2 regions of the Pseudomonas sp. GW821-FHT09H03 genome follow, and region 2 is predicted to be linked to the other one. Evidence: riboswitches for the same ligand, from Rfam matches in the RefSeq annotation. Region 2 holds a riboswitch; the other holds the start of a gene.

Region 1 (4,560 bases), on a different contig from region 2:
ATCTTCGGCTGGAGTCGCCCGTTCGAGGCCGGTTTGCTTGGGGCGCAAGAGCATCAGGCGCTATTTCAAAGTGGCTTCCTGCACCCCCAGGCTGACATGTGGGTGAGTGGCGTACGCTGGTCGAGCCTCGACGATTTGCTCCTGGTTCATTCCAGTTTTCCTACCCAGGCTCACGACTCGGTTTTTTTCGGCCCCGACACCTATCGTTTCGCTCAGGCAGTGGAGGGCTTCCTGCAATCTTCCGTGCATCCGATCCAGACGGCAGTGGACATTGGTTGCGGTAGCGGGGTCGGTGCCATTCTGATCGCCAGGGCACGACCGGACGCTCAGGTCACGGCACTGGATATCAATCCCCTGGCCCTGAGATTCACCGCCGTCAATGCTTCGCTTGCAGGGGTCGATAATGTTTGCGCGTGCCACAGCGATATCCTTGCAGGAACAACAGGCTGTTTTGACCTGATCGTCGCCAACCCACCATACATGCAAGACACTCAACGTCGCGCCTACCGACATGGCGGGGAGCATTTGGGTTCGGAGTTATCGGTGCGTATTTTGACCCAGGCGATCGAGCGCCTGACGCCGGGAGGCAGCGTGATTCTGTATACCGGCGCGCCTTGTGTAGAGGGCGTGGATTTGTTTCTTGAGCAGGCGCTGCCGCTGGTTGACCGCCCGGGACTGGCCTGGAGCTATCGGGAGATGGATCCCGACGTCTTTGGAGAGGAACTGGAGTCGGATATCTACAGGGAAGTCGAGAGAATTGCGGCGGTCGTGCTTATCGTAACCAAAAGACAGTAGGTCTTGCAGGTATGGCATCTCCCCTTCTTGGTCCTCCCACTGGCTTTTATGAGTGTTGAAGGGGAGCGCACAGCCCCCCTTGAAAGAGTCGCCTTCGGATTATTTTATGTTATATAATAACATTATATTGACTGCCGGCCGTTAACTGGCAGCGCTATCCCCCCCTTGCCTGCGGCTTTCAATGACAACCCTTTATCAAACCCCACCCGCCACCCGCGCCAGTCAACGCCTGATGTCCATCGATGCCCTCAGGGGTTTGGTGATCCTGTTCATGCTGCTGGATCACGTACGCGAGACGTTCTTTCTGCACCGCCAGGTGGCTGACCCGATGGCCATCGACACCACCGAGCCGACGTTGTTTTTCAGCCGCACCCTCGCCCATTTATGTGCGCCGGTGTTCGTGCTGCTCACCGGACTGTCCGCTTACCTGTACGGCGAAAAGCACCAGGGCCGGAACGCGGTGTCGATGTTCCTCTTCAAGCGTGGCCTGTTCCTGGTTCTGCTGGAGTTCACGCTGGTGAATTTCGCCTGGACCTTCCAGTTCCCGCCCCATGTGATTTACCTGCAGGTGATCTGGGCGATTGGCGTGAGCATGCTTGCCCTTGCTGCGCTGGTCTGGCTGCCGCGGCCGATTCTGTGGGTTGTGGGTGCGGTCATCGTCGCCGGGCACAACCTGCTCGATCCGCTGCACTTCCCGGTCGGATCAGCCATGCACCTGCCGTGGGCCATTTTGCATGATCGCGGCTGGATCGAGTTCTCTGACGGCCTGCGCCTGCGCAGCTCCTACCCTGTGCTGCCGTGGATCGGTGTCATCGCCCTGGGTTATTGCATCGGCCCCTGGTTCGCGCATTCAGCCTCTGCCCGCCTGCGTCAACGCCATCTGTTGCTGGGGGGTGCCGGCGCGCTTTTGGGCTTTGTCGCACTGCGCCTGGTCAACGGGTATGGCGAGGCGCAATGGAGGGTGCATGAAACCACCACACAGACCCTCATGAGCTTCTTCAACATCACTAAGTACCCACCTTCTCTGCTGTTCCTTGCGCTGACACTCGGGGTGGGCCTGTTGCTGCTTCTTGGCTTCGAGCGGGCTCGGCAACGCCAGTGGATCAGCGCTTTGGCGGTGTTTGGTGCGGCGCCGATGTTCTTCTACCTGCTGCACCTTTATGTGCTGAAGGTGCTCTATCTGACCAGCGTCGCGTTGTTCGGTCTGAACCAGAGCGACTACTTCGGTTTCGATAGCATTTTTTCGGTGTGGCTGACGGCGGTGCTGCTGGCCGCCGCGCTGTATCTGCCTGTGCGCTGGTTTGCCGCCGTGAAGGCCCGCCGTCGTGATATCGGCTGGCTCAAATACTTCTGATCCAGAGAGGGTTCGCCTCGGGCGGCATGATCGACTAACATGCCGCCGCCGGTTTCCAAATGGGATTAATAGGGAATCCGTGATGCGTGCAACGCATCAAACGGAACTGCCCCCGCAACTGTAGGTGCTGAGCGTGCTCCTGAACTGCCACTGGGATTGAACCCCGGGAAGGCTGGAGCATGCGATGACGCATCAGTCAGGAGACCTGCCGGCCAAGTAACAATCACTGACCGGCGGGGTGTCCGGGAAGGACATCCTTGCGCGCGCGTCACTCAGGTGATCGCCCTGCCCTGCTTTTTGGCAGCGTTCGATGATGTGTTTCCAGACCGTGCACCCTTGCTCCGTGTACGGTTCAAATGTAGATGCATCATGCTGTTGCCCCGCTTTGTCACCCTATTCGCTGGCCTGGGTCTTTGCTCGCTGGTCTGTGCCGCGCCTACTGAATATCCGCTGACGGTCGAGAACTGCGGTGCCACGCTGACCTTCCCACACGCACCGGCTCGAACCGTCACGATCGGCCAGGCCGGCACCGAAATGCTCTTTGCCCTCGGGCTGGGTGACAAACTGGCCGGCACTTCTCTGTGGTTCAACGATGTGCTGGATAAGTACAAGGGGCAAAACGACAAGATCGAACGCCTGGCGGATAACGAGCCGAGTTTCGAGTCGGTGATCGGCAAACGACCGGAACTGGTCGCTGTCGAGCTGGAGTGGATGGTCGGCCCGCAAGGCGCAGTCGCTACCCGCGAGCAGTTTCACGAACTGGGAATCGCCACTTACCTCATGCCCTCGGATTGCGAATCCAAGGACAACCTGGTCGGTGCCGACGGCACTCGCCTGGCGCCGTTTCGTGTGCAAAGCATCTACAAAAGCATCACTGAGCTGGCCAGGATTTTCGATGTTCAGGCCCGTGGCCAACAGTTGAACGCGCAACTCAAGGCCAGTCTGGCCAGGTCCGTTGCCGCAGTGCAAGACAAGAACCACACCAGTGCACTGGTGTGGTTTTCCAGTGCCAGTCTGGATATCGACCCCTATGTCGCCGGTCACAAAGGCATTCCAGACTTCATGCTCAAAACGCTGGGTGTGCGCAATGTGGTGCAGTCCGACGAAGAGTGGCCAACGGTCGGTTGGGAAACCATCGCAAAAGCCAACCCGACTTTCCTGGTCATCGCCCGCATGGATCGCCGTCGTTTCCCCGCTGACGACTACCAAAAGAAGCTGGCATTCCTGCACAGCGATCCGGTAACCCGCAACATGGACGCGGTAAAAAACAACCGCATCATCATCCTCGACGCCATGGCCATGCAGGCCAGCCTGAGAATGTTCGATGGGCTGCAAGCCCTGGCAACGGCCATCAACAGCTACGACCTGCCAAAATGACTGCAGCGCTGATTCGTACCCTGCTGGCGTTGGTGGCCCTGCTTTTAAGCGTGGTTGCCGGTGTCGCTATCGGTGAAACAAGCATCGAACCCGGCGTGGTACTCCAGGTGCTGGCCAACAAACTGTGGAATGCCGGCTATGTTCTCGACCCCATCGACGAAGGCATCGTCTGGAACTACCGCCTGACCCGCGCGTTGGTCGCAGGAGCTTGCGGTGCGGGCCTGGCGACCTGCGGGGTGATCCTGCAATCGCTGTTGCGCAACCCGTTGGCCGATCCCTATCTGCTCGGCATTTCCGCGGGCGCTTCGACGGGGGCCGTTCTGGTGGCGTTACTCGGTATCGGTGCCGGAGCCATTTCGATGTCGGTCGGGGCGTTTGCCGGAGCCGTTGCTGCCTTTGCTGTCGTGGTTTTACTGGGGCGCGCCAGCGGTGTCCCTGGCAGTACCGGTCAGATCATCCTGGCGGGGATTGCCGGTTCGCAGCTGTTCAATGCGCTGACTGCATTTTTGATCACCAAGTCGGCCAGCTCCGAACAGGCACGCGGCATCATGTTCTGGTTGCTGGGCAACCTCAGTGGTGTGCGCTGGCCTTCGGTGTGGCTGGCCGTTCCCGCTGCCATGGCCGGTCTGGCCGTTTGCCTGTGGCACCGTCGCGCGCTGGATGCCTTCACCTTTGGTACCGACTCCGCCGCCTCGCTCGGCATTGCCGTACGTCGCGTGCAATTTCTGCTGATCAGTTGCGCCGCACTGGTGACGGCGGTGATGGTGTCGATTGTCGGCTCCATAGGTTTCGTCGGTCTGGTCATTCCCCACGCCGCAAGGCTGTTGCTGGGTACCGGGCATACACGCCTGCTACCGGCCAGCGCGCTGGGTGGTGCCGTGTTTCTGATTGCCGCCGATGTGCTCTCCCGCACCCTCATAAAAGGCCAGGTTATCCCGGTCGGCGTGATTACTGCATTGGTCGGAGCGCCGGTGTTCGCCCTGATCCTGATCGGCCGAAGGAATGCCCGATGAATGCTGCCATGCCCTTTATCG
Region 2 (4,560 bases):
CGTGTGCCCACGCAGCACGCCCTCTGGCAACTCCACCGCTTGCAACGCCAGCGCCGCCAGACGCTTTTGCATGACAGCCTCACCCGGCAACAAACCGACCAGTTCGGCGCGGGTGCCCTCGACATCAGTCAACGAGTCGAGCAGGTAAAGCATGCCGCCACACTCGGCCAATAGCGGTTTACCAGCTGCATGGTGGGCGCGGATCGCCGCCAGCATCGACGTGTTCCGCGACAGCGCCACGTGATGCAATTCCGGATAACCGCCCGGCAGATACAAACTGTCCGCCTCAGGCAAACCACTGTCGCGGATCGGCGAAAAGAATGACAACTCGGCGCCCATCGCGCGCAGCAGATCCAGGCTCGCGCCGTAGGTGAAGGCAAAGGCTTCATCACGGGCGATGGCAATGCGCACGCCGGCCAGTAACGGTTCGACTTCAAGCACATCGGGAGTCGCAAACTCTACCGCCGGTGGCAGCGCTACTTCGCAACTGCTGGCCAGGGCGTCGGCCGCGGCATCGAGACGCAAGTCGAGATCGTTCAATTCACTGGCCTGGACAAGTCCCAGGTGCCGGCTCGGCAACTCGATCCCGGTCTCACGGGACAAGGCACCATACCAGCGCAACCCTTCGGTGAGGCTGCCTTCGAGCAATTGCGCGTGACGCTGGGTGCCCACGCGGTTGGCCAGCACTCCGGCAAACGGCAAGTCCGGTTGATAACGCGCCAGACCCAGGGCCAGCGCGCCAAACGACTGCGCCATGGCGGTGCCATCGATGACACCCAACACTGGCACACCAAAATGCCGGGCCAGATCGGCACTGGACGGCGTGCCATCGAACAGGCCCATGACCCCTTCGATAAGGATCAGGTCGGCCTCGCCGGCGGCTTCCCACAACAGGCGACGACTGTCCTGTTCACCGACCATCCACATGTCCAGTTGATACACCGGCGCACCGCTGGCGCGTTCGAGGATCATCGGATCGAGAAAGTCGGGTCCGCACTTGAACACCCGCACCTTGCGTCCTTGATTGCGATGCAAGCGGGCCAGCGCGGCGGTGACGGTGGTCTTGCCCTGACCGGAAGCCGGCGCGGCAATCAGCACCGCCGGACAATGACGGGATTGCTTCACAGCTCGACGCCTTTCTGCGCCTTGATCCCGGCCTGGAAGGCGTGCTTGATCATGCCCATTTCGGTGACGGTGTCGGCCAGCTCGATCATTTCCGCTTTCGCGGCGCGGCCGGTAACCACCACGTGTTGCATGGGCGGACGGGCCTGCAGGTCGCTGAGCACCAGATCGAGGTCGAGGTAGCCGTGCTTGAGGGCGATATTCAATTCATCGAGTACTACCAGGCCTATGGCAGGGTCACGCAGCAGCTCGCGGCAAACCTGCCACGCCGCTTGCGCGGCGGCGATGTCGCGCTGGCGGTCCTGGGTTTCCCAGGTGAACCCCTCGCCCATCACATGAAAGCGCACCTGCTCGGGGAAACGCCGGAAGAACAGTTCTTCTCCGGTGCTGTTGCGTCCCTTGATGAACTGCACCACGCCGCATTGCATGCCATGGCCCATGGCGCGCGCGAGCATGCCGAAAGCCGAACTACTCTTGCCTTTGCCGTTGCCGGTCAACACCAGCAACAGGCCGCATTCATTCGGGGAATTGGCGATGCGTTCGTCGATCACGGCTTTTTTGCGCTGCATGCGCGCCAGGTGACGTTCGTCACGATCGGGGGTATCAGTCATGGGGGAGCTCTCCGTTGAGTCTGGATAACGGCGGGCAGGCACAAGAATAGGTGGCAACAAGCCTGGCATCGCCCACCGTGATGCCACTGGATGAATCAGGCCGGTCTCCGGGCTCATGAGCGGCTTTGCGCCAGGCTGCGCGCCTTCCCATGTCGACAATGGACACAGTGGCTCAAGGCGCAGCTTTCACTCATTTACCGTTGCGGGGGCAGCGCCGGGATTGTGGGCTTTCGAACCCATCGAAGGCTCACTCACCGGCTTCCCTGTTTCACTCTGTCGACCCAAGCCACAGAGCACCTGAAACAAGCCGCGAAGGTTAGAGGGTTGGGGGTGGAGCGTCAATTAAAGCCGGGACGCTGGAGAGCAATTAAGTGCGCTGATCAATAATCCGACAGCGATCTTGTGCCTTGGCCCCAGCAGTGATATCAAAGCGCCATAAATTTACTACACAATAACAAGGGTGAACCCCATGCAAGGCATGATCATCAGCAATCCGAAGCTGGAATTCCTGCGCCCGGCGCTGGAACGCTGGTTCGACTGCATCGACCGTTACAACGCCATACGCGGCGACGGTGAAACGCCGTACTGGCACGACGAAAAGGCCAATCTTGGATTGCTCTCCGTGGCAGCCTGGATGGCCGAAATGGTCACCCTGCAACAGACGCAAACCCGCAAACAGACCGAAGAAGGCGAACGCAACAGCCGCGCCGATCTGTTTCTCGCGACACCCGACACCCGTGCCTACATCCAGACCAGCCAGCGCTGGCCACGGGTCAACAGCCTCAATGTGACTCAGGCATTGCTCGACGTCACCAGCGATGCCAGGCGCCTGAGTCATGCCAGCGAGCTGAAACTGGGCTGCCTGTTCGTCGCCCCGCACAAAGCCCAGCAGGGTGCCACGCCGGAAGAGCTGCAGGACATGGTCGACGACCTGCAAAAGGAGCATACCTGCGCCGTGGCTTGGTACTTCCCCTACGCCTATCGCAAGTTGCGCAACGAGGCCGGCAACTACCACCCCGGGATTGCCGTGCTTTTCAAAGAAGCTCGCACCTGAGGCGTTGAACCTTCGCGCGATAACGCTTCTCTATGATTAGAAGAAGGTATTCATAGGGAAGCCCAGCATGCGCACCTCCCAGCTCTTTGTCATGATTACGCTCGTCGGTGGGCTCGCCGCCTGCGGTGAAAGCGCCAGCCTGAAAGTCGCCGACGGCACCGGGCCGTCCCCCCAGCTCCCGCAACCCAACAAAACCCTGCTGCCGACGATGAACATAGCGCCGGCAACAGGCTGGCCGCAGGGCGCGAAACCGGTCGCCGCGACAGGAACTCAAGTGGCGGCGTTCGCCGAAAACCTGGACCACCCTAGATGGCTGTACGTGCTGCCCAACGGCGACATTCTGGTGGCGGAAACCAATGCGCCACCCAAACCCGATGATGGCAAGGGCGTTAAAGGCTGGGTAATGAAGAAGGTCATGGGTCGCGCGGGTGCTGGCGTACCGAGCCCGAATCGAATCACATTGTTGCGCGACAAGGACCACGACGGCGTTGCCGAAACCCGCACAGTGTTCCTGCAAAACCTCAACTCGCCGTTTGGCATGACCCTGGTCGGCAACGACCTGTACGTGGCCGACACCGACCGCCTGCTGCGTTTTCACTATGAAACCGGCGATACGGTGATCAAGGCGCAACCAATCAAAGTGCTCGACCTGCCGGGCGGCACGCTGAATCACCACTGGACCAAAAACGTCATCGCCAGCAAGGACGGTAGCAAGCTGTACGTTACCGTTGGCTCCAACAGCAACGTCGCCGAACACGGCATGGACAAGGAAGAGGGTCGCGCGGCGATCTGGGAAGTCGATCGCACCACCGGCAACCAGCGGATTTTCGCCTCCGGCCTGCGCAACCCCAACGGTATGGACTGGGAACCGAAAAGTGGCGCGCTGTGGACGGCGGTGAACGAGCGGGACGAGATCGGCAGCGACCTGGTGCCGGACTACATTACCTCGGTCAAGGACGGTGGCTTTTACGGCTGGCCGTACAGCTACTACGGCCAGCACGTCGACGTTCGCGTAGACCCGCAAAACCCGCAACTGGTGGCCAAGGCCATTGCTCCGGATTATGCCGTCGGCCCGCACACGGCCTCCCTGGGCCTGACCTTCGCCGAGGGCAGCAAGCTGCCTGCGCCATTTACCCAGGGTGCTTTCATCGGCCAGCATGGCTCATGGAACCGTAAGCCGCACAGTGGCTACAAAGTGATTTTCGTGCCCTTCAACGCTGGCAAACCCGCCGGGCCGCCGGTTGATGTGCTGACCGGCTTCCTGAATGACGAGGAGCAAGCCATGGGTCGGCCGGTAGGCGTGGTGATAGACCGGCAGGGTGACTTGCTGGTGGCCGATGACGTGGGGAACAAGGTGTGGCGGGTGTCGGCGGTCAAATAACCGCGACGCGCCCTTAACTGTAGGAGCGAGCATGCTCCGGGCGGCGTTCCGACGATGAACTCAAGAACACCGCGGGGTATCAGACTCCCCGCGTTATCGTTAACGCCCATCGCGAGCATGCTCGCTCCTACAGAGGGGCGCTAGCGTTTGCGGCAAAGGGTAAGCCCATCCCCCAACGGCAACAACGACAGATCCACCCGGGCATCCTCCTTCAACGCACGATTGAGCGTCTGGATGGCACGGGTGTCCGCACTCTCGGGATCGCTCTCCAGCACCCGCCCACTCCACAGCGTGTTATCGAAAACCACCAACCCGCCTGATCGCAACAAACCCAAGGCATGCTCCAGGTATTGCGGGTAATTGGCCTTGTCAGCGTCGATGAATACCAGGTC

Evidence for each region. Region 2 has a riboswitch for cobalamin ahead of cobO (cob(I)yrinic acid a,c-diamide adenosyltransferase). Riboswitches for the same ligand answer to the same signal wherever they lie in the genome.
Region 1: linked by a shared signal. The riboswitch ahead of AC07OG_RS07965 (ABC transporter substrate-binding protein) and the one ahead of cobO (cob(I)yrinic acid a,c-diamide adenosyltransferase) in region 2 are both predicted to bind cobalamin.

The regions. Positions count from the first base shown of each region.
Region 1 is NZ_JBWKOF010000004.1:291,844-296,403, forward strand. Features, by position in the region: gene AC07OG_RS07955 (methyltransferase) at 1-795, shown strand, start outside; gene AC07OG_RS07960 (acetyltransferase domain-containing protein) at 977-2,149, shown strand; cobalamin riboswitch at 2,182-2,376, shown strand; gene AC07OG_RS07965 (ABC transporter substrate-binding protein) at 2,519-3,526, shown strand; gene AC07OG_RS07970 (FecCD family ABC transporter permease) at 3,535-4,539, shown strand; gene AC07OG_RS07975 (ABC transporter ATP-binding protein) at 4,536-4,560, shown strand, end outside.
Region 2 is NZ_JBWKOF010000013.1:68,469-73,028, reverse strand. Features, by position in the region: gene AC07OG_RS19010 (cobyrinic acid a,c-diamide synthase CobB) at 1-1,125, opposite strand, end outside; gene cobO (cob(I)yrinic acid a,c-diamide adenosyltransferase) at 1,122-1,733, opposite strand; cobalamin riboswitch at 1,815-2,049, opposite strand; gene AC07OG_RS19000 (hypothetical protein) at 2,203-2,787, shown strand; gene AC07OG_RS18995 (PQQ-dependent sugar dehydrogenase) at 2,855-4,168, shown strand; gene AC07OG_RS18990 (class I SAM-dependent methyltransferase) at 4,309-4,560, opposite strand, start outside.